DNA from 3 places in the Pseudomonas sp. UF-293 genome. Region 3 is predicted to be linked to each of the others. Evidence: riboswitches for the same ligand, from Rfam matches in the RefSeq annotation. Region 3 holds a riboswitch; each other region holds the start of a gene.
What was found. A riboswitch is a leader RNA that binds a small molecule or an ion and turns the genes downstream of it on or off. The one in region 3 is predicted to bind cobalamin.
Positions count from the first base shown of each region.

Region 1: another riboswitch for cobalamin. It lies ahead of cobW (cobalamin biosynthesis protein CobW); the one in region 3 lies ahead of AC4IHP_RS14275 (ABC transporter substrate-binding protein).
Region 2: another riboswitch for cobalamin. It lies ahead of AC4IHP_RS08610 (CbtB domain-containing protein); the one in region 3 lies ahead of AC4IHP_RS14275 (ABC transporter substrate-binding protein).

Region 1 covers NZ_JBSICA010000005.1:149,058-156,424, reverse strand. Annotated here, with positions in the region: gene AC4IHP_RS08585 (PLP-dependent aminotransferase family protein) at 1-174, opposite strand, end outside; gene AC4IHP_RS08580 (2OG-Fe dioxygenase family protein) at 207-959, opposite strand; cobalamin riboswitch at 1,298-1,508, shown strand; gene cobW (cobalamin biosynthesis protein CobW) at 1,608-2,672, shown strand; gene cobN (cobaltochelatase subunit CobN) at 2,676-6,524, shown strand; gene AC4IHP_RS08565 (magnesium chelatase ATPase subunit I) at 6,639-7,367, shown strand, end outside.
Region 2 covers NZ_JBSICA010000005.1:159,389-166,755, reverse strand. Annotated here, with positions in the region: gene AC4IHP_RS08635 (fatty acid cis/trans isomerase) at 1-1,574, shown strand, start outside; gene nfuA (Fe-S biogenesis protein NfuA) at 1,678-2,262, shown strand; gene cobM (precorrin-4 C(11)-methyltransferase) at 2,405-3,151, opposite strand; gene AC4IHP_RS08620 (cobalamin biosynthesis protein) at 3,230-3,643, opposite strand; gene AC4IHP_RS08615 (CbtA family protein) at 3,640-4,341, opposite strand; gene AC4IHP_RS08610 (CbtB domain-containing protein) at 4,353-4,550, opposite strand; cobalamin riboswitch at 4,674-4,892, opposite strand; gene AC4IHP_RS08605 (hypothetical protein) at 4,926-5,252, opposite strand; gene AC4IHP_RS08600 (AzlC family ABC transporter permease) at 5,239-5,937, opposite strand; gene AC4IHP_RS08595 (sugar phosphate isomerase/epimerase family protein) at 5,927-6,844, opposite strand; gene AC4IHP_RS08590 (ATP-grasp domain-containing protein) at 6,841-7,367, opposite strand, start outside.
Region 3 covers NZ_JBSICA010000011.1:40,458-47,824, reverse strand. Annotated here, with positions in the region: gene metE (5-methyltetrahydropteroyltriglutamate--homocysteine S-methyltransferase) at 1-1,647, shown strand, start outside; gene AC4IHP_RS14285 (ABC transporter ATP-binding protein) at 2,528-3,292, opposite strand; gene AC4IHP_RS14280 (FecCD family ABC transporter permease) at 3,289-4,305, opposite strand; gene AC4IHP_RS14275 (ABC transporter substrate-binding protein) at 4,302-5,315, opposite strand; cobalamin riboswitch at 5,454-5,647, opposite strand; gene phnX (phosphonoacetaldehyde hydrolase) at 5,796-6,623, opposite strand; gene AC4IHP_RS14265 (LysR substrate-binding domain-containing protein) at 6,698-7,367, opposite strand, start outside.

The DNA.
Region 1 (7,367 bases), on a different contig from region 3:
CTGCCCTTCAATGGCCTTGGCATTGAACAGATAGCGCTCGTAGTGGCGGTTTTGCCCGAGCGTTCGCGCAGTATCCGACAAGACGTTTTCATTGGCCGTCAATGACAAAGTGCAAGTTCGTCTGGACCAGGCTTGCTGGAACTGCTTCAGAATAAAATCATGTGTGCCAGGCATGGCAATGGGAAGTGCATGATTTGAATGATTCATTAGTAGTCCGCCAGGTCGAAGTCGATAATCAACATGTCGCGGCTGCCGCGATCGGAATGAATGCCTGATGTTTGCAAGGCAGAAACTTCGTGCGTAAGTATTCGGTCATTCAGGACGATAGTTTCCAGATAGTCCGTAAGCGTTGCGCTGAACACACAGCCGCGTTCGTCATGAAATACCCGGCTTTCGCCGCCGATGACATGCTGGCGATCGATCAGGTGTTGAAAAACAAAGTCATGCCCATCACGATGCCGGCCCTCAGGCGTGGCGTGCCCGTCAGTGCCTGGATCGCAGAGAATGCGGAACTGGTGGCAGGTCACCAGCCAGTCGCGCCGCCCGACCGTCAACTCCATGAGTGCCAGATCGGCGGCCAGCAACGAGCGCAACACTGCGGACTCGATGAACGTCGCTTCGCTGCGCTGGTAGGTGCGCTGGACGCCGCCCAGTAGCGGGTTGTGCGCTTCGGTCTGAAAGAAGTGGCAATCGGGCAGCGGCGCCCACTTGCCTTCGCGGTGGCGATATTCGAATTTGCAGATGCGCCTCTCGCGGCTACCGTGCTGCACGCTCAAATACGTATCTGCGCACAAACGCTCCCAGGTTGCATTGAAATTGCGGAACTCTGTTTGGCCAAGCGATGCAAGTTCGGCCGATGGATAATCGTAACTGTGCGCGTAGTGGCAATTAACCAGTAATTCGGAAAGTTGTTTTAATACGGCTGCGTCTGATTGCCGTAATGCGTTGCCAGCACTCATGGTGCTGGCTCGCTGACAGAGTGGGTATGAAAAAACAGGATTGAACGCTGACGAAAATCAGGCATGCCGAAAATCCTTTTATGTGTGATTCATAATCCGTATGAATATTTATAGTTCATATCTTGTTTCGATTTATCAATTTTGTTTTTGTAAAGAAATGTAATTCGTTGGATTAATGGCTCTGGTTCAGGCTTTAGCGTGATTGAGTTATTAGTGTGTGTATTTATGTATGTAGGAAATAACTTACAAGTAACTGAGGGCGGTTCGACGTATATATATGAAAGTTCATCTCCATATAACGAGATCGTTGCAGATGTTGACCCGCCCCCCGGGCATGCGTAGCCTTGCGCTTTCGAGGTTCTTCGGCACTTGCCGAAGCTAAGAAGGGAACGCGGTCGAAGCCGCGGCTGCCCCCGCAACTGTGAACGGTGATGTTCGTTGCCACGCCACTGCCAGCTCAACCGATGAGCAGCGGGAAGGCGCAGCGAACGCCAGGCCCCGCGCCTGAACGCCGTCAGCCAGGAGACCTGCCTCGTCACAGATTCTCACTACAACCGGGCGGGGTGATCCGGTGGCGAATGCTTCCGGCGTGCACGCGCGCTGCCGGTTCTCGTCCCGTATGCCCGCCGCTTGCCAAAGGGCATACCGATGAAAACACTGGCCAAACTCCCCGTCACCATCGTCACCGGTTTCCTCGGTTCGGGCAAAACCACGCTGCTGCGGCACATGCTCGACAACGCTCAGGGCCGGCGTATCGCGGTGATCGTCAACGAGTTCGGCGAGCTCGGCATCGACGGTGAAATCCTCAAGCAATGCACCATCGGCTGCACCGAAGAAGAGGCCAGTGGCCGCGTTTATGAGCTGGCCAACGGCTGCCTGTGCTGCACGGTGCAGGAAGAATTCTTCCCGGTAATGCGCGAACTGGTCGCCCGTCGCGGTGACCTTGATCACATCCTTATCGAAACCTCCGGTCTGGCTCTGCCCAAGCCGTTGGTGCAAGCCTTCCAGTGGCCGGAAATTCGCAGCGCCTGCACCGTCGACGCTGTCATCACCGTGGTCGACAGCCCGGCTGTTGCTGCTGGTACGTTCGCCGCGTTCCCGGATCAGGTCGATGCCCAGCGCAAACTCGATCCGAACCTCGACCACGAGTCGCCGCTGCACGAATTGTTCGCCGATCAACTGGCCAGTGCTGACCTGGTCATCCTCAACAAAGCCGACCAGACCAGCCCGGAAGATCTCGCTCGGGTACGCGCTGAAGTCGCCGAAGAGCTGCCGCCAGCGGTGAAAATCATCGAGGCCAGCAACGGCCGCCTGCCGCTGGACGTGCTGATCGGTCTCGGTGCCGGCTCCGAGGAGCACATCGACAGCCGCCACAGTCACCACGATCACCATCACGACGGTGATGACGACGATCACGATCATGACGCCTTCGACTCGATCTCCATCGAACTGCCGCAAGCCGATGAAAGCCTGCTGCTCGATGCTCTGACGCAACTGGTGGTGCAGCACGGCATCCTGCGCGTCAAAGGTTTCGCCGCTATCCCGAGCAAACCAATGCGCCTGCTGATCCAAGGCGTCGGGACACGTTTCGACAAGCATTTCGACCGCCAGTGGGGTGCCGAGGAAGCGCGCGTCACGCGCCTGGTGCTGATCGGTCAGGAGCTTGATGCGGCACAGCTCGAAGCGCAATTGCGCGCTGCGCTCAGCGTTTAAGCCATGCACCTGCTCAGGACCCAGCCTGGCGGATTCGTCTCGGACGACAACATTGCCGACCTCGGACAAACCCCCGCCGAGCTGGTGATCCTGTGCAGCGGCGATTCCAGCCTGGCGCTGCTCGCCGAGGCTGCGCAGCAACTGCCCGATGATTATCCGAGCCTGCGTCTGGCCAACCCGATGCAGGTGCAGAATCATGCCTCGGTCGACCTGTATGTCGACGAAGTGCTGCGCCACGCCAAGGTCATTCTGATCTCGCTGCATGGCGGCATTGCCTATTGGCGCTACGGCGTCGAGCGGCTGGTCGAGTTGTCGGAGCGCGGCGTACAGCTGATCCTGGTGCCCGGCGATGACCGCCCGGACCCCGAGCTCAGCGACTTGAGCACAGTCAGCGCCGAAGTGCGCGATCGACTCTGGCAATTTCTGCGTCAAGGCGGCATGGGCAACGCGCTGGATTTCTTCCGTTGCCTGGGCAACCAATGGTTCGCCCGCGATTACCCGTGGAGCGAACCGCACACCCTGCCGCGCACGGCGATTTATCACCCACAGAAAACCAGCGCAGCCCTGAGCGATTGGCAAACCGAATGGCGACCCGCTCAATCGGTGGCGGCGCTGTTGTTTTATCGCTCGCATTTGCAAGCGGCGAACACCGCTTTCATCGATGTGTTCTGTCAGCGTTTGCAGGCGGCCGGACTCAATCCGCTGCCGATCGCGGTGGCGAGTCTGAAAGAAGCCGGTTGCCTGTCGGCGGTCGAGGATTGGCTTGACGAGGTCGAAGCGGGGGTGATCCTCAACACTACCGGTTTCGCTCAGTCCAGCCCCGAAGCGCCGCATCTGCGCCCGTTCCGCCGCAACATTCCGGTGATTCAAGCCATCTGCGCCCAAGACAATGAGCCCGGCTGGCGCGACAGCGAACAGGGCCTGGGGCCGCGCGATCTGGCGATGCACATTGCCTTGCCGGAACTTGACGGGCGCATCATCAGCCGACCGATCAGCTTCAAGGATCTGGCCTGGCGCAGCGAGCGCAGTCAGTCCGATGTGGTCTGCTATCGCGCCCAGCCCGAACGCATGGATTTCGTCGCCGAACTGGCGCGGCGCTGGATCGCTCTGGCGCGTGTGCCCAATGGCGAAAAACGCATCGCGCTGATCCTCGCCAACTACCCGACTCGCGACGGCCGTATCGGCAACGGTGTTGGTCTCGATACGCCGGCGGCGGCGCTGAACATCCTGCGTGCTCTGCGCGACGAGGGTTATCCGATCACCGCTGAGTTGCCCGATAGCGGCACCGAGCTGATCCAGCAACTGCTCGGCGGCGTCAGCAACGACCTCGACAGCCTCGATCTGCGCCCCTGTCAGCAGAGCCTGGCGATGGACGATTATCTGGCAATGTTCAACGCGCTGCCGGAGGCAAATCGTGTCGCGGTGCAAGAGCGTTGGGGGGCGCCACACAACGATCCGATGTGCCGCGACGGTCGCTTGATGATCGCCGGTCTGCGTTTGGGTCTGACCTTTGTCGGCATTCAGCCGGCCCGGGGTTATCAGGTCGATCCGAGCGCGGTGTATCACGACCCGGATCTGGTCCCGCCGCACGGCTATCTGGCGTTCTATTTCTGGTTGCGCAACACCTACGGCGCGCACGGCGTGATCCACGTCGGCAAGCACGGCAATCTCGAATGGCTGCCGGGCAAAGGCGTTGGCCTTTCGGAGAATTGCTGGCCGGACGCGCTGCTCGGGCCGCTGCCGAATATCTATCCGTTCATCGTCAACGACCCGGGCGAGGGCGCCCAGGCCAAACGGCGCACGCAAGCGGTGATCATCGACCACCTGATGCCGCCACTGACCCGCGCCGAAACCTATGGGCCACTGCGCAATCTGGAGTTGCTCGCCGACGAGTATTACGAGGCGCAACTGCTCGATCCACGCCGCGCCCGTGAGTTGCAGCGCGACATTCTGCAACTGGTGCGTGACACGCAGATCGACCGCGAATTGCAACTGGATGCCGCGCTGGACAGCGATGCCGATGCGGCGATCTGGTTGCCGCGTCTGGACACTTATCTCTGCGATCTGAAGGAATCGCAGATTCGCGATGGGTTGCACATCTTCGGCGAATCGCCGAGCGGGCGCTTGCGCATCGACACGTTGCTGGCGTTGCTGCGCATCCCGCGCGGTGACGGCAAGGGCGCGCAGTCGAGCTTGTTGCGAGCGTTGGCCAAGGCGTTTGAGTTGGGCTTCGACCCCCTGGATTGTGCGTTGGCAGATCCTTGGAATGGCCCGCGGCCGACCGAGTTGCAGGCCGTCAGCGAAGAAGTCTGGCGCACCGCCGGCGACACCCGCGAGCGCCTCGAATTGTTTGCCGCAGACCTGATTTCCCAAGCACTGAATGTCCCCTGTGGGAGCGAGCCTGCTCGCGAAAGCGGTGCGTCAGGTAAATTATTGTTGAATGACACACCGAGTTCGCGAGCAGGCTCGCTCCCACAAGGGCCGGGTTGGGCTGAGGTTGATTCGATACTCGATCATCTGCGCGAAGTCGTCGCTCCACGTCTCGACGCCTGCGGGCCGGCCGAAATGCGCGGTCTGCTCGACGCCTTGAACGGTCGTTTCGTCCCCGCCGGCCCCAGCGGCGCGCCCAGCCGTGGCCGCCTTGATGTGCTGCCCACCGGGCGCAACTTCTACTCGGTCGATGTACGCAACCTGCCGACAACTACCGCGTGGCGCATCGGATTCCAGTCGGCAACGCTGATTCTCGAACGACACTTGCAGGATCATGGCGATCACTTGCGCCAGTTGGGCTTGTCGGTGTGGGGCACCGCAACCATGCGCACCGGTGGCGATGACATCGCCCAGGCCATGGCGCTGATGGGCGTGCGTCCGGTCTGGGCCACGGGCAGTCAGCGCGTGGATGATTTCGAAATTCTGCCGCTGAGTCTGCTCGATCGCCCGCGTGTTGACGTGACACTGCGGGTTTCGGGGTTTTTTCGTGATGCCTTTGCCAATCTGATCCGCCTGTTCGACGCCGCCGTGCAAGCAGTGGCCGCGCTGGACGAGCCGGACGACTTGAACCCGCTGGCCGCCAAAGTGCGCGCTGAACGTGAAGCGCTGCTGCAATCGGGCGCCGATGAGGACACCGCGCGGCGTCAGGCCGGGTGGCGCATCTTCGGCGCCAAACCGGGGGCGTACGGCGCCGGGGTGCAAGGCGCTATCGACGGGCGCCTGTGGCAAACCCGCGAAGACCTCGCGGAGGTCTACCTGAACTGGGGCGCCTACGCCTATGGCGGCACTGACGAAGGTACGGCCGCCCGCGAGCAATTCAGTCAGCGCCTGAGCCAGGTGCAGGCAGTGCTGCAAAACCAGGACAATCGCGAGCATGACCTGCTCGATTCCAATGATTATTACCAGTTCCAGGGCGGCATGCTGGCGGCGGTGGAGAGCCTGCGAGGCGAGGCGGCGGCCAGCTATCACGGCGATCACAGCCAGCCGGATCTGCCGAAGATTCGTACCCTGAAAGAAGAGCTGAACCGCGTGGTGCGCTCGCGCGCGGCCAACCCTAAGTGGATCGACGGGGTTAAGCGTCACGGCTACAAAGGCGCGTTCGAACTGGCCGCGACGGTAGATAATCTGTTCGCTTTCGATGCGACTACACAGTTGATCGATGATCATCAGTACGCGTTGCTGGCAGATGCCTATTTGCTGGATCCAGCGACCCGGGATTTTGTCCGTGAGCATAATCCCCATGCGTTGCGTGACATGACCGAACGCATGCTCGAAGCGCAGCAGCGCGGGATGTGGCAGGAGCCGGGGGCTTATAAAGAGGCGCTGGAGAATCTGCTGTTGGATATCGAGGAAGATATGTAGCCGCTAAAAAGCTACCCTCACCCCAGTCCTCTCCCTCTGCGAGAGGGCTAGGGTGAGGGCAACAACTGACACACCACAACGTGATGACCATCCACGACCACGAAAGAGAAACCCATGATCGACACCCCGCATTTCCCGCTCTCCGCCGTGGTCGGCGCTGATGACTTGAAGCTCGCCCTGTGCCTGACTGCCATCGACCCGAAAATCGGTGGCGTGCTGATCGAAGGGCCGCGCGGCATGGCCAAGTCGACGTTGGCACGGGGCCTGGCGGATCTGCTCGCCAGTGGCCAGTTCGTGACTTTGCCGTTGGGCGCTACTGAAGAGCGCTTGGTCGGCACCCTCGATCTCGACGCTGCCCTGAGCAACGGTCGCGCACAATTCTCCCCCGGAGTATTGGCCAAGGCTGATGGCGGCGTGCTCTACGTCGATGAAGTCAATCTGCTGCCCGATCACTTGGTGGACCTGCTGCTCGATGTCGCCGCCAGCGGCACCAACCTGATCGAGCGTGACGGCATTTCCCACCGGCATTCGGCGAGGTTTGTCCTGATCGGTACCATGAACCCGGAAGAGGGCGAATTGCGGCCGCAGCTGCTTGACCGTTTCGGTTTGAATGTCGCCCTCAGCGGGCATACCGCGCCTGCCGAGCGCGGACAGATCATTCGCCGGCGGCTGGATTTCGACAGTGATCCACAAGGGTTCTGCGCGCAATGGGAAAGCCAGCAGCAGATGTTGCGTTCGCGTTGTGAAAACGCCCGCGAGCGCTTGGCAGCCATCCCGCTGGATGATGCGGCTTTGGCGCTGATTACCGAGCGTTGCTTCGCCGCTGGCGTCGATGGCTTGCGC
Region 2 (7,367 bases), on a different contig from region 3:
AGCCGGGGCATTATTTCCAGTGGGTGCGTTCGCGTACGCCGAGCGGCCAACCGATCGACCTGATCGCCACTCGCCGTCCCAACGACGATCCGGGCACGCAGGTGTATTACCGCTTGTGGCCAGTGCAGGGGGTGATCGTGCACAAGACGCACATCACCTACCCGCTGAGCGCGGCGAAAATGGCCCGCATCAAAAGCCTGTTCTACAGCGGCAACTGGCAGGTCAACGCGCTGCCGGGCTACGGCCCGCAGAGCCGGGCCAATCCGTTTGCCACCTTCGAAGCGATTCCGGCGCAGGCGCGCTATCAGTTCATGCTCGATAACGCCGAATACTTCGTCCGCACCTTCATTCGCGGGCCGGTGTGCCGTGGGCAGATCGCGACCGACGTGATTCGCGACAACTTCTGGGCGCTGTTCCAGGCCCCGGAACATGACCTCTACATCACTGACCCGAACTACCGTGGCCAGGCCACGCCGCTGCTGGCAATGCCGGGGCAGAACGACGATGTCGGCAGCGTGCTGAGCCTGTGGCGCAACTACCGTGACAAGCGCAACGAATACGAGGCACTGCGCCGTGACAGCTACGCCGATCTGCCGGCGCCGAGCTGGTCGACGCTGTGGGCCGGCAACGACAACGCCTTGCTGAGCATTTTCCGCCATTTCGACAGCGCTTCGGTGACTAAAGGCCTGATCGGTGAAGTGCCGCAAACCATGTGGCTATTCGACTATCCGCTGCTCGAGCGCACCTATTACCAGCTAGCGGTCAACTTCGATGTGTTCGGCAACGTCTCCCATCAGGCGCAGACTCGCCTGTATTTCGACCTGATCCGCAACGGTGCCGAACAGAACTTCCTGCGCCTGATGCCCGCCGACTCGCGCGAGGACTACCTCAACGATTGGTATCAGGATGGCGGTCAGTTCAAGATGTGGCTGGACTATGAAGCCATCGACGACGACAAACCGACCGCATTGAAACTCGACGAAAATGACCCGAAACGCGATTTCGCCATGCAATTGCTGGCGCGCTACGGCGATCTGAACGCGCGGCCAGACCCGATCAATCGCTGCGACGGCGCTTATTGCTCACGGCCGAATATCGATCCGGCATTGCAGAACGCCGAGCAGGCCTTGAGCCGTCTGGCCTCGCGACCGGCAGCGGGGCTGAAAGTCATCGACCAGTTGCCCGAGGCGACCTTGCTGCGCGTCGAAACTGCCAGCGGCAAGCGCGAGGTCTACAGCCTGCTGCGCAACCGTGCGCACAGCAACGTGGCGTTTCTGCTCGGTGAGTCGCGGCGCTATCAGCCGGGGCTCGACACGTTGACTGTCTATCCGGGCGTACTCACCAGTTACCCGAACTTCATGTTCAACGTACCGGCCGAGCAGGTGCCGGCGTTTGTCGATGCCATGGAGAACGCCAGGGATGCCAATCGCTTCGAAAAAATCGTCGAACGCTGGGGCATTCGCCGCAGTCATCCGCAGTTCTGGCGGTATTTCCATGATCTGAGCCAGTACATCCACGAAACCGATCCGGTGGAAGAGGGTGTGCTGGATATGAACCGGTACGAGAACCTTTGAGCATTCGCCGGCGTGTGCCGAGATTCTTTCCTGACAAAAATACTAGGACTTTGTCAGCCGCGCCGATTGGCGTAAACTGCGCCCAAGCCTGCGAGGAGTTTTTATGACCGCTATTACCATTACCGACGCCGCCCATGATTACCTGGCCGATCTGCTCTCCAAGCAGAACACCCCGGGCATCGGCATCCGCGTCTTCATCACCCAGCCTGGCACCCAGTACGCCGAAACCTGCATTGCCTACTGCAAGCCGGGCGAAGAGAAGCCTGAAGATACCGCGCTGGGGCTGAAAAGCTTCACTGCCTACATCGATTCCTTCAGCGAAGCGTTTCTTGACGACGCCGTTGTCGACTATGCCACCGACCGCATGGGCGGCCAGCTGACCATCAAGGCGCCGAACGCCAAAGTGCCGATGGTCAATGCCGACAGCCCGGTCAACGAGCGCATCAACTACTACCTGCAAACCGAGATCAACCCGGGGCTGGCCAGCCACGGCGGTCAGGTCAGCCTGATCGATGTGGTCGAGGACGGCATTGCCGTGTTGCAGTTTGGGGGCGGTTGCCAGGGCTGCGGCCAGGCCGACGTAACCTTGAAGGAAGGCATCGAGCGCACCTTGCTCGAGCGCATTCCTGAGCTCAAGGGCGTTCGCGACGTGACCGACCATACGCAGAAAGAAAACGCCTACTACTAAGGCGTTCGCTGCGAACATGAAAAACGGCGCCCCGTGAGCGCCGTTTTTTTATGGGCAACATTTGCCGCCCATTCGCGAGCAGGCTCGCTCCCACAAAGAAATGCAATCCGATGTGTGAGCGAGCCTGCTCGCCAAAGCGCCTTCAAGGGCGATAAAGATGTGCATGCCCGGCGCGATACAGCGAAGACTCGCTGAACACCTCACTGCCCAGCACCCGCCCGACCAGAATCAACGCCGTACGTCGAAAGCCTTTGGCCTCGACCTTGTCGGCAATGTCCGCCAACGTACCAACCACCCAATCCTGATCCGGCCATGTCGCGCGGTGAATAACGGCAATCGGGCAATCCGCGCCGTAGTGCGGCAGCAGTTCAGACAGAATCTTCTCCAGATGATTGACCCCCAAGTGGATCGCCATGGTCGCGCGGTGCTGCGCCAGACTGGCCAGTTCTTCGCCGGCCGGCATCGCGGTCTTGTCGGCGTAACGGGTCAAAATCACGCTTTGCGAGATGTCCGGCAAGGTCAACTCGGCGCCGAGCAGCGCTGCGCATGCCGCTGTAGCCGTCACGCCGGGAATGATCTCGAAAGGAATGCCCAGCTCACGCAAATAGCGAATCTGCTCACCAATCGCTCCGTACAGACTTGGATCTCCGGAGTGCACACGGGCCACATCCTGGCCTTTGGCATGGGCGCTCCTGATCAAATCGATGATCTGCTCAAGGTGCAGCTCAGCGCTGTTGACCACGATTTCGGCTTGGTGACCTTCCAGAACCGCCGTCGGCACCAGCGAACCGGCGTAGATAATCACCGGGCAGTTGCGAATCAGGCGCTGGCCTTTGACAGTGATGAGTTCGGGGTCGCCGGGGCCGGCGCCGATGAAGTAGACGGTCATCGTTGAATCCTTGGTAAGAAGCGCAGCCGCACCTCAGATGAAGTGTGCTCATGATCGATGGCGGGGATTATCGGGATTTTAACCGGCGCCAGCCAAGGCCAGCGTGGCCTGCGCATATTTCTGCCGGGGTATCAGCAGTTTCACCGGTGCCTGAATCAGTTGCTCGGCCAGCGCCAGCGCGGCGCTTTCCGCCACGCCGTAGCAGCCGGTGCGCTCAAAGGCGATCTGCGATTGATGGCTGAGACGCTGTTGATAGGGCGCCAGCTCGGCACTGTTGAAATACTGCAGTGGCAGGTTCAGTTGTGTGGCCAGTTCCAGCAGACCCGGTTCGTCGCGTTTGAGATCGATACTGGCCAAAGCCCTGACTGCTCGCAGTTCAATGCGATGCGCCTGCAACGCCTGATCGAGTAACGCGCGCAACGTACTGGCCGGGCAGCCGCGCTGGCAGCCGAGGCCGACCACGAGGGTCGGCGCTGCGCGGTCATCGGTCATGCCTGATATTGGCCTGCGCTTTTGCGGCGGAACAACCACGCACTGATCAGGCCCAAGGCCAGCCAGAACGCGACGTTGGTCAACTGCGAAGCGATTTTGAACTGGGTTTCCAGTGCCTCTGGCGCGAGCATGGAATGCACCTGCGGTTGTGGTGCGCCGATCACATGCGGCACGGCGAGAATCGCCACGCCGAGAAGCTTCATCAGCCAGTGGCGGCTGAAGGCGATCAACGCCAGACCGACAGCGGTCGAAGCGGCAGTGCCGATCCACCAGATCTGCCGAGAAGCCAGATCAGCAGCCGCAGTGCCCGGCAATTCAGGTGGCAGCCCCAGCGTCGGTGCGAGAACGAACGTGGCATAACCGGCCAGACCCCAGAGCAGGCCTTGCGAGGTCTTGGTCGGCGCGCGCAGGGTGTACAGGCCGGCGAGCATCAAGGCGAAACCCACCGCCACCACCAGATTACCGCCAGTGGTCGAGACCACGCGCTGCCAGCCGTCTTCCGGCTCCCAGGCTTCGCCATCGTGGCTGTGGGCGGCAGTGCCAGCAGCATGTTCGTGGACTTGCGCGACCGGTTCGGATTTCTCGAACGTTTCGGCCTGAAGAATCAGTGGCGAGACCCAAAAACTCTGCAGCAAAGTCAGGAGCAGGGCGGCCAGCAAGCCGGTGAATCCTGCGGTTTGCGCGATACGCTTGATCATGTCGGCAGGCCTCAGTGGCACGGGAACGCGGCACTGTGGCGCGTATCGTGGGCGGCGTTGTGCACCGCTTCGATGTGCGAGAAACCGGCGAACCAGACCAGGCTGGCACCGAGGATCGAGGCGAAGAGGGCGGCAGCTACGCGCTGGCCCAGGGTGGTGCTGCTGGAGATGTGGTCAGTGTGGCTGACGGTATTGCTGATGATCGACATAGCGCTTCCCTCTGAAATGTCAGCGGGTAAACAGAGCGCATGAAAAACCCCGCGAGCCGGGCACGCAGGGATTTCGAACAGCGCCCGCCCACCGCGGGTTTGTTTGTGGTCAGCGGCGCTGGTGCGCGCTGGATGTTGCGGGCCGGTCTCCGGGCTTGCGAGGGGCTGGCTTGTCGCCGACCTGCAAGCGTCACCTTCCCATGCCGGGGCACAGTGGATTTGACGCTTCGCTCGCTTACCGTTGCGGGGGCAGCACCGGACTGACATGGCTTTGAGTAAAGCACATGATTCACCGGTTTCCCGTTTCACCCTGTGAAGGGCACCCGTAACAAGGTGTGCAGGAGAACATGGGCGGCGATTGTCGTCAATCGACCGCTAGCGCATTACGAGCAGCACGTAGAGCGCCAAAGCGATCAGAAACGCGTAGTAGGACTTGAGTGGCGTCAGGCTCAGCAGCCAGGCCAGCACCACTGGCGCCATCCACGGCAGGTTCTCTGCGTGCTGGCTGGCCAAGGGATAGAGCGCTGCCGCCAGCAAACTCACCAGCATCGCCACCGAGGTGTATTTGCCCAGTCGGTCAATGAACGTGCGCGCACCGCCGGACAGCCGTTCGACGTCGACCGCCAGGGGCAGCAAACGACAGATTGCCGACACCAGCGCGCAAATCGACACGTACAGCCAGAACGTACTAGGGTCGGTCATAGGCATAACTCGTCAGTACCGTGACGGCGAGCACCAGCAGCAGGCTGATTTCGCCGAGCCATAACAAGCTTGCAACGCTGGCCAGGCCGGCAATCCATTGGCCGTGGAAGCTCTGACGGTCGCGGGCCATCTTGCCCAGCGAAGCGCTGAGAAAGATCGCGATCACCACGTTGGCGTGATCCATCAAGGCATTGTCGGCCAGGCTGGCGAAGCAGTAGCCGGCCATGGTGCCAAGCAGAGCGGCGCCATACAGCAAAAAACACACAGTGTTGGCGTACGGACGGCTGATCGATTGCTGCTCCTTGCGAATCGACATCAGCGTGAAGGCTGCATTGGCCATCACCGCCAGCGCCGGGATGAACGCTTTGACCGGGCCGTCGAGGCTGGATTTCAGGCTCAGAGTGAATACCAGAAAACGCAGGTTGATACTCAGCGCCGAGACCAGCACGCCAAAGGCATTGAGCAGGTGCGCGGGCGTCTCCAGCAGCGTCAGTTGCAACGGCGAGGCCATCACCGTGCCGCTGAACACCACCATCGCCGGCAATTCCAGACCATGACGGCGCCCGAGCATGCCGATCAGTGTGAACGTCAGCAACAGCGAGAACACGAAGGGCAGCGCGTCGCGGATGCCCGTCGCTATCTCGCTCTGTGATCCAGCTTTCGCCAGACTGGATTCAGCCGGCATGGGTGTTCTGTCGCGCGTCGGCAAGCAAGGTCTCTACGCCTTGTTTGTAGGCCAGCGCCTTCTCCAGGTAATACTCGGTGGAAAAGCGCGGAATGAATTCCTCCACCACCGCCACGCCTCGATAGCCATTGACCGCGAAGCGATTGAGCACGTCGCTCAAGCGCAGATTGCCTTCGCCGATTGGCAGATGTTGGTGGTGCGTGTCGTTGAGGTCGGCAATGTGCAGATGGCGGGTCACCGGTGCCAAAGTGGCGATGGCTGCGAACAAATCTTCGCCGTAGGGCATCAGCGAGCAGAGGTGCGTTACGTCGATGGTCACGAAGCAACCGGTCTCGCGATGGAAACGCAAGTGTTCCTCGACTGTGAAAACCGGGAACTTCGGACGCTGGCCACCCATGTTTTCCAAACACAAAGCGATGCCCGTCGTGTTGCAACGCGCCTTGACCTGATTAATGGACGCGATGAGGTTGTCGAGCAATTCAGCGTTTTCCAGATGATCCTTGTAACCGGGATGAAAAGTCACGCTGGTCGCACCGGCCGCGCGCGAGAACTCCACGGCTGCGCTCAGGCAGTCGACGGCCTGGGCACGCTCGGCCTGATCCGCAGAGCACAGGTTGTACTGTCGCCCCCACCACCCGGCATGCACTGTCAGCGTGATGCCTTTGTGCTGGATGAAGTGGTGAATCTGCCGGGCAAGTTCAGCGCGCTGCCCGGTGTCGAGAGACCAGAACACCTGTTCGGCGTCCTCGCCGATTTCAAACTCCACTGCCTTGAAGTGCCGGGCCAGATCAGTGATCGAGCCAAGGATGTCTGCGGGATTGTCGTACACATTGGTTGAAAACGAGATCAGCGGAAAGTCAGGGCTGATCGGTCCATCGATGTGGTACAGCGTTTCGTCTCTGCTCATTGCACCTGTCCTTGGGTATTGAAAGGTGGGTTGGAAATCGCCGCGTTGAAAAGCACCGGGTCATCCGCTTCACAGCAGGCGAGCAATACGTAGCCGTGGCGATCGGCGGAGCGGTGGATGGGGTGGCCGAACTTCTCGTGATTGAGGCTTGCCCGCAAGGCGAATGGTTGTCGCAGCAGGCTTGCCTTGAGTGGCTGCGGATCGGTTGCCGGGTCCGCTTCGATGTAGCGGATGGCCATTTTCACAAACTGTTTTGCGGGCGTCGGCAGCGCAATGCCGGTCATGCCGGCGATCGTGCTGGCGGCGAGATGCACGCCGGTGGTTTTCCAGACCATTTCCCAGATCTGGTCACCGCCGAAGCGGGTCTGGGTTTCGATGAAATGCAGGCGTGAACCGTCGAGCTTGATCTCGGTATGCGCCGGCCCCCAACGATTGCCCATGCGCTCGAGCAGCCACAGCACTGCCTCTTCGATCCGGGCGCGACTGGAGCTGTCGAGCGCGGCGGGAAAATCATGTCCGGTCT
Region 3 (7,367 bases):
CTCGATCTGCCGCAGGACTGGAAGAATGCCTTCGAGCGCGCCTACAACCAGATCCAGCGCGATCCGCTGAAAAAACTGCTTGCTACGTACTTTGGTGGTCTGGAAGAAAACCTCGGTCTGGCGGCGAACCTGCCGGTCGATGGCCTGCACATCGATCTGGTGCGCGCGCCGGATCAGTACCCGACCATTCTGGATCGTCTGCCGGCCTATAAAGTGCTGTCGCTGGGTGTGGTCAACGGGCGTAACGTCTGGCGCTGCGATCTGCAAAACGCGCTGGCGATGCTGCGCCATGCCCATGAGCGTCTGGGTGATCGTTTGTGGGTGGCGCCGTCCTGCTCGTTGCTGCACAGCCCGGTTGATCTGAGCCGCGAAGACCAGCTCGATGCCGAGCTGAAAAGTTGGCTGGCATTTGCCGTGCAGAAGTGCGAAGAGGTCGCCGTGCTCGCTCTAGCGATCAGCGAGCCGGAAGCGCCGCAGGTGCTGCGCGCCCTGGCGCAAAGCCGCTCGGTACAAACCAGCCGCGCCGCCTCGCCGCGCATCCACAAACCTGAGGTGCAAGCGCGGGTTGCGGCGATCACTGCCAGGGATGCGCAACGCCAATCGCCGTTTGCCCAGCGCATTGCCAAACAGCGCGACAAACTCGATCTGCCGCTGTTTCCGACCACCACCATTGGTTCGTTTCCGCAGACGGCGGCGATCCGACTGGCGCGTCAGGCCCACAAGCAAGGCAAGCTCAGCGCGGCCGATTACACCGATGCGATGCATACGGAAATTCGCCACGCTGTAGAAATTCAAGAACGCCTCGGCCTGGATGTGCTGGTGCACGGTGAAGCCGAGCGCAACGACATGGTCGAATACTTCGCCGAGCAGCTCGACGGCTACGCATTTACCCGCTTTGGCTGGGTACAGAGCTACGGTTCGCGCTGCGTCAAACCGGCGGTAATCTTCGGCGACCTCAGCCGCCCGCAAGCCATGACGGTCGAGTGGATTCGCTACGCCCAAGGTCTGACCAACAAGGTCATTAAAGGCATGCTGACCGGCCCGGTGACCATGCTGATGTGGTCGTTCCCGCGCGAAGACGTCAGCCGCGAGATTCAGGCACGACAACTGGCGCTGGCCATTCGTGACGAGGTGAATGATCTGGAAGCGGCAGGAATCAAAATTGTGCAGATCGACGAAGCGGCGTTTCGTGAAGGCTTGCCGTTGCGCCGGGCGCAGTGGCAACCGTATCTGGACTGGGCAAGCGAAGCGTTCCGCCTGTGCGCCTGCGGCGTGCGCGATGAAACCCAGATCCATACGCACATGTGCTACAGCGAATTCAACGATGTGATCGAGTCGATCGCGGCGATGGACGCCGATGTCATCACCATCGAAACCTCACGGTCGGACATGGAACTGCTCGAGGCTTTCGAAGCGTTTGCCTACCCGAACGACATCGGCCCGGGCGTCTACGATATTCACTCACCACGGATTCCCGATGTTACGGAAATGGTCGGCTTGCTGCGCAAGGCCGCGCAACGTATTCCGGTGGAGCGTCTGTGGGTCAATCCGGATTGCGGATTGAAAACCCGAGGCTGGCCAGAGACCGAAGCGGCGTTGGTGCATATGGTCAGCGCAGCGCGGCAACTGCGCAAAGAATGGGCCTGATCCTTCACCGCCCTGGAAAACATAACCCCTGTGGGAGCGAGCCTGCTCGCGAAAGCGGCCTGTCAGCCACAGTTAAATTGCCTGACCTGCCGCCTTCGTGAGCAAGCCCACTCCCACAGGATTTCGCGTTACACCCGCCATCCCCGGCAACCCATAAATCCCCTGTGGGAGCGAGCCTGCTCGCGAAAGCGGAGTGTCAGCCACAGACGAATTGCCTGACCTGCCACCTTCGTGAGCAAGCCCACTCCCACAGGATTTCGCGTCACACCCGCCATCCCCGGCAACCCATAAATCCCCTGTGGGAGCGAGCCTGCTCGCGAAAGCGGTGTGTCAGCCACAGATAAGTTGCCTGACCTGCCGCCTTCGTGAGCAAGCCCACTCCCACAGGGTTTCGCGTCACACCCGCCATCCCTGCTAACCCACAAATCCCTTGTGGGAGCGGGCTTGCTCGCGAAAGCGGTGTCTCAGCCACAGATAAATTGCCTGACCTGCCGCCTTCGTGGGCAAGCCCACTCCCACAGGGTTCTCCGTTGTACTCAAGTCCCCGGCAACCCCACAAATCTCATGTGGGAGCGGGCTTGCTCGCGAAAGCGGTCTGTCAGCCACAGATAAATTGCCTGACCTGCCGCCTTCGTGAGCAAGCCCACTCCCACAGGATTTCGCGCTAAACCCGCCATCCCCGGCAACCCATAAATCCCCTGTGGGAGCGAGCCTGCTCGCGAAAGCGGTCGGTCAGCCACAGATAAATGCCTGACCTGCCGCCTTCGTGGGCAAGCCCACTCCCACAGGATTTCGCGTTAAACCCGCTATCCCCGCTAACCCACAAATACCTTGTGGGAGCGGGCTTGCTCGCGAAAGCGGCAGGTCAGACACAAATGAGTCAGGTAAGAAAACGCAATATCGGCGCACCATCGAACGGATCCGTCAGGTAGTGCGCCCTGACCCCGAAAGTCGTCTGTAACCGCTCCGGCGTCAGCACGTGCAGCGGCTCGCCCAATGCCACCAGACGCCCGCGCTCCAGCACCGCCAGGCGATCGCACTTGAGCGCCTGGTTGAGATCGTGCAGGGCGATCAGCGTAGTCACCGGCAGTGCGCGGACCACTTGCAGAATGCTCAACTGGTGCTGAATGTCGAGGTGGTTGGCCGGTTCGTCGAGCAGCAGAATCTGTGGGCGTTGCGCCAGAGCCCGGGCGATGTGCACGCGTTGACATTCGCCACCGGAAAGACTGCGCCAGAGGCGTTTACGCAGGTGCACGGCGTCAACGTCGACCAGCGCTTGCTCGACGATGGCGTCGTCGGCGGGGGACCACGGTTGCAGCGCCGATAACCACGGCGTACGCCCAAGCGCCACGGCGTCGAACACGCGGATGCCATCGTCGGTATCGGCCTGTTGCTCAACCACCGCAAGCGTCTGCGCGATGCTGCGCCGCGACATTGTGCCCAGCGCCTGACCGTCGAGCTCCACCTGGCCTTCGCTCGGCTCACGCAGGCCGGCGAGCAGTTTGAGCAAAGTGGATTTCCCCGAACCGTTCGGGCCGACAATGCCCAGCGTCTCGCCGCGCTGAACGTCGAGACTGACACCGTTAAGCAACTCGGCGCCACGCACCTTGAAGCCCACGCTCGCACAACTCAATACCGCGTTCATCGTGCCGATCTCCGGCCCACCAGAATCAGGGCGAACACCGGCGCGCCGACCAGCGCTGTGATCACGCCGACCGGAATCACCTGACCCTTGATCAGGGTCCGCGACAGCACATCGGCGGCAATCAGAAACACCGCGCCGCCCAGTGCACTGGCGGGCAGCAGACGCGCATGCCCCGTGCCGAGCAACAACCGCGCGGCGTGGGGAATCACCAGGCCAACAAAGCCGATCGAGCCGACGATCGACACCATCACCGCCGTCACCAGCGCGGCGCAGCCGATCAACAGAATTTGCACACGTCGCACTGGAATGCCGAGGGATGCCGCCGAATCCACGCCAAAGGTAAACGCATCCAGCGCCCGCCGGTGCCACAGGCAAACGACCAACCCGAGCAAGGCCACTGGGACCGCCAGCCACACCGACGGCCAGCGCACGCCGCCGAGATTGCCGAGCAGCCAGAACATGATCCCGCGCGCCTGTTCCGAACTGGCCGAGCGGGTGATCAGAAACGCGGTGAGGGCATTGAACAATTGCGAGCCGGCGATCCCGGCGAGAATGATCTGTCCGGTGCCGCTGGCCGTGCCGCTGACCCGCGCCAACAGGATCACCAGCACGAACGCCGTCACCGCACCGGCAAAGGCACCCACCGACAATGAAATCGCCCCTGCGCCGACGCCAAGCAGCGCGACCATCACCGCGCCGGTCGAGGCGCCAGCGGAAATTCCCAGCAGATACGGATCGGCCAACGGATTGCGCAGCAGCGACTGCAAAATCACCCCGCATGTCGCCAGACCGGCGCCGCAGGCCGCCGCGACCAAAGCGCGAGTCAGGCGATAGTTCCAGACAATGCCTTCGTCGATCGGGTCGAGCACATAACCGGCACCCCACAGCTTGTTGGCCAGCACCTGCAACACCACGCTCGGCTCGATTGAAGTCTCACCAATGGCCACGCCGCCGATCAGCGCGACCGATAGCGTCAACAGAACCAGCAGCAAACGGATCAGGCGTCTGCTCATTGCGACAGGTCGTAGCCGTTGATGGCCGTGGCCAGTTGTGCGAGGCCGTCGAAGGTGCGCAGGCTGGCCTGCATGGCCATGGCGTCAAGAATGATGATGCGGTTGTGCTTGACCGCGTCCATGTTGCGCGTCACTGGATCACTGCGCAGAAAGGCGAGTTTCTTCTGATAATCGTCAGCCGGGAAACGCCGACGATCCATGCGCGCGATGACCAGAAACGTCGGGTTGGCCTTGGCGATGGTTTCCCAGCCGACGGTCGGCCATTCTTCATCCGACTCGACGACGTTGCGCACGCCGAGGGTGCTGAGCATGAAATCGGGAACGCCTTTGTGTCCAGCCACGAACGGCTCGATGTCCATCTCGGCGCTGGAGAACCACACCAGTGCACTGACGTCTTTGCGCTGCGGTTTTGTCGCCGTGGCGATCGACTGTGCGAGGCTGGCTTTGAGCTGCTCATTGAGCTGCTCGCCACGCGTCTGCACGTCGAAAATCGCCGCCAGTTGGCTCACGGCTTTATAGATGCTGTCGATGCGGAACGGCGCCAGCCGCGTGCCGTCCGAGCCGACGAGGTTGTCCTTGGCTTCGCAATCAGAGGGCAGCAGATAGGTGGGAATCTTCAGTTCATGGAACTGCTCACGGGTGCCGACCGCGCCTTGCGGGCCGACCATCCATTCCAGCTCGACGGCGACCAGTTCCGGGCGTTTGCCGATCACCGCTTCGAAACTTGGCTCGTTGTCGGCGAGACGCTCGACCCTGTCGTTCTGCGTTTTGTATGCGCCCAGCACATCGTTGAACCACAGCGAAGTACCGACGACTTTGTCGCCCAGGCCCAAGGCATAAAGCATTTCCGTACCGGCCTGGCCGATGGTCACCGTGCGCGCAGGAGCGTGCTGAAAGGTCAGGCTGCTGCCGCAGTTTTCGACGGTCAGCGGATACGTAGTCGGCGCCGCTTGCGCCAGGGCGCAAAGACTCAAAGCGGTGAGCAGGGTGGCAACGCGGGGCAGCAGCATGGGGCAGTCTCCAGGGGAACCGTACGTGAGCGGGCGGGTACGGTTGGAAACACACCTCGGGCGCGGTCGTGGAAACTGCGCAAGGCCGGCATTGAAAAACGCGCACGGCACGATGTCCTTCCCGGACACCCCGCCGGTTAGTCAGTCACTGTGCCGGCAGGTCTCCTGACTGATGCGTCATCGCCACGCTCCGGCCTTCCCGGGATTCACCCAGTGGCAGTCAAGGAGCAGGCTCGGCACCTACAGTTGCGGGGGCAGTTCCGATTGATGCTGTGCAAGCATTTCGGATTCCCTATTAATTCCGTGTGGAAACCGGCGGCGGCATGGTAGTCGATCGAGCCGCTGAAGGGGAGACCAATCTATCGCGACGAGCATTAGCAGCAGGCGTCTGCTGTCACGCCAACCTTGCTTCCGGCAGTTCAAGGGAGTGATGGGATCGTTCCCACGCTGAGCGCGGGAACGATCACGGTCAGGGCCGACTCAGCTGGCTTGCGGAGTTTCACCCCGGGCCAGACGCGCATTGATGTCGTCGATCACCTGAGGCAGTTCAGCGATGGTATCGATCAGGTAATGCGGGCGCGAAGGGGCGAACATCTTGCCGATCCGCGCGCGTTCTACCGCCAGTCGATCCGACGCCAACGCCTTGTATTGCTCATAGGTCAGGCCCAGTGCGTTGCCGGAACAGGTCAATGCCACCGTCCACATGCCGGCGGCGCGCCCTTCGAGAATTCCCGGCCAGGTGTCGTCGACCTTGACGCAGGCGGCCACGTCATTGATGCCCAGGGCAATCACGTTGGCCAACGCCTGCGCCGGATATGGACGGCCATTGGGCACTTCATCGGTGGCGACGACATGGTCGGCGACGTAGCCATTTTCCTCTGCCAGTCCGACGACCTTGGCCATCACCACCGCCGGATAGCCCGAGCACGAACCGATTTTCAAACCCTTGTCGCGCAACGCCGCAATGGCCTCGAGTGCACCCGGAATCAACGCCGAATGCAGGGCGATTTTTTCGATCTGCAACGGCATGAAGCGTTCGTAGATCGCCGTCACATCGTCGTCACTCGGCAAGCGGTCAAACGCCGCGCGGTAACGTTCGGCAATCTGCGGCAGGTTGCACAGGGTGCGGATGTGATCCCACTTGCCCATGCCCATTGGCCCGCGCGCTTCCTCCAGCGACACGGCGACGCCGAACTCGGCAAAGGCTTCGACGAAAATCTGCGTCGGAGCAAACGAGCCGAAATCGACAACGGTGCCGGCCCAGTCGAGGATCGCGGCTTGCAGATGAGTCGGTTGTTGGTACTGCATGGTCAATCTCCGTTTTCAGGTAAGCGTGGGCCGTCCCTCGACAATGAGGTAGGCGGTTCAAGGGGCAGGGCTGATCAGGTCAGCGGTGGATTCGCATCAAACAGTTCGGCAATCACTGGCCGATTCCTGCGGATGCCGAGGCAGCACAGGTGGTATTCGATGAAGAACGGGTGATCGACAAAGGTGATCGGCCTGGTGCCCGGGGTCTCGGCGTATTCCACGGCCGAGACAAAACCGATACCGATGCCTTTGACGATCGCGTGGACGATGGCTTCGCGGCTGTTGAGTTGCATGACGCAATTGAGCTCGATATCGAGCCGTTTGCAGCTTTCTTCCACCAGTTGCCGGGTACGCGCACTGGATTCGCGCATCACCCAGTTTTCGCCGCTGATTTCACTGACGTGAACCTGCGTCTTACCGGCCCAGGGATGGTCGTCGCGGACCACGGCGATGATCGGATAACGGTGATACAGCCGCGTGTGGAAGCGCTCATCGAATTCCGACAAGGCCAGAATCGCCACGTCGATATCGAAGTTGAACAACCGCGCCAGGGTGTCCTTTTCCGAGGAAAACGAGGTTTCCAGTTCGATATCCGGGTGGCGCTGCATCAGCTCATAGGTCAGATTCATGGCAATCGGCGGTGACACCGCGCCGAGGCGCAGCATGCCGGTCTTGCGCTGCTTGAAGCTCTGCAACAGTTGCACGGCTTCATCCTCCTGACCGAACAGCCCCTGAGTGATCGCA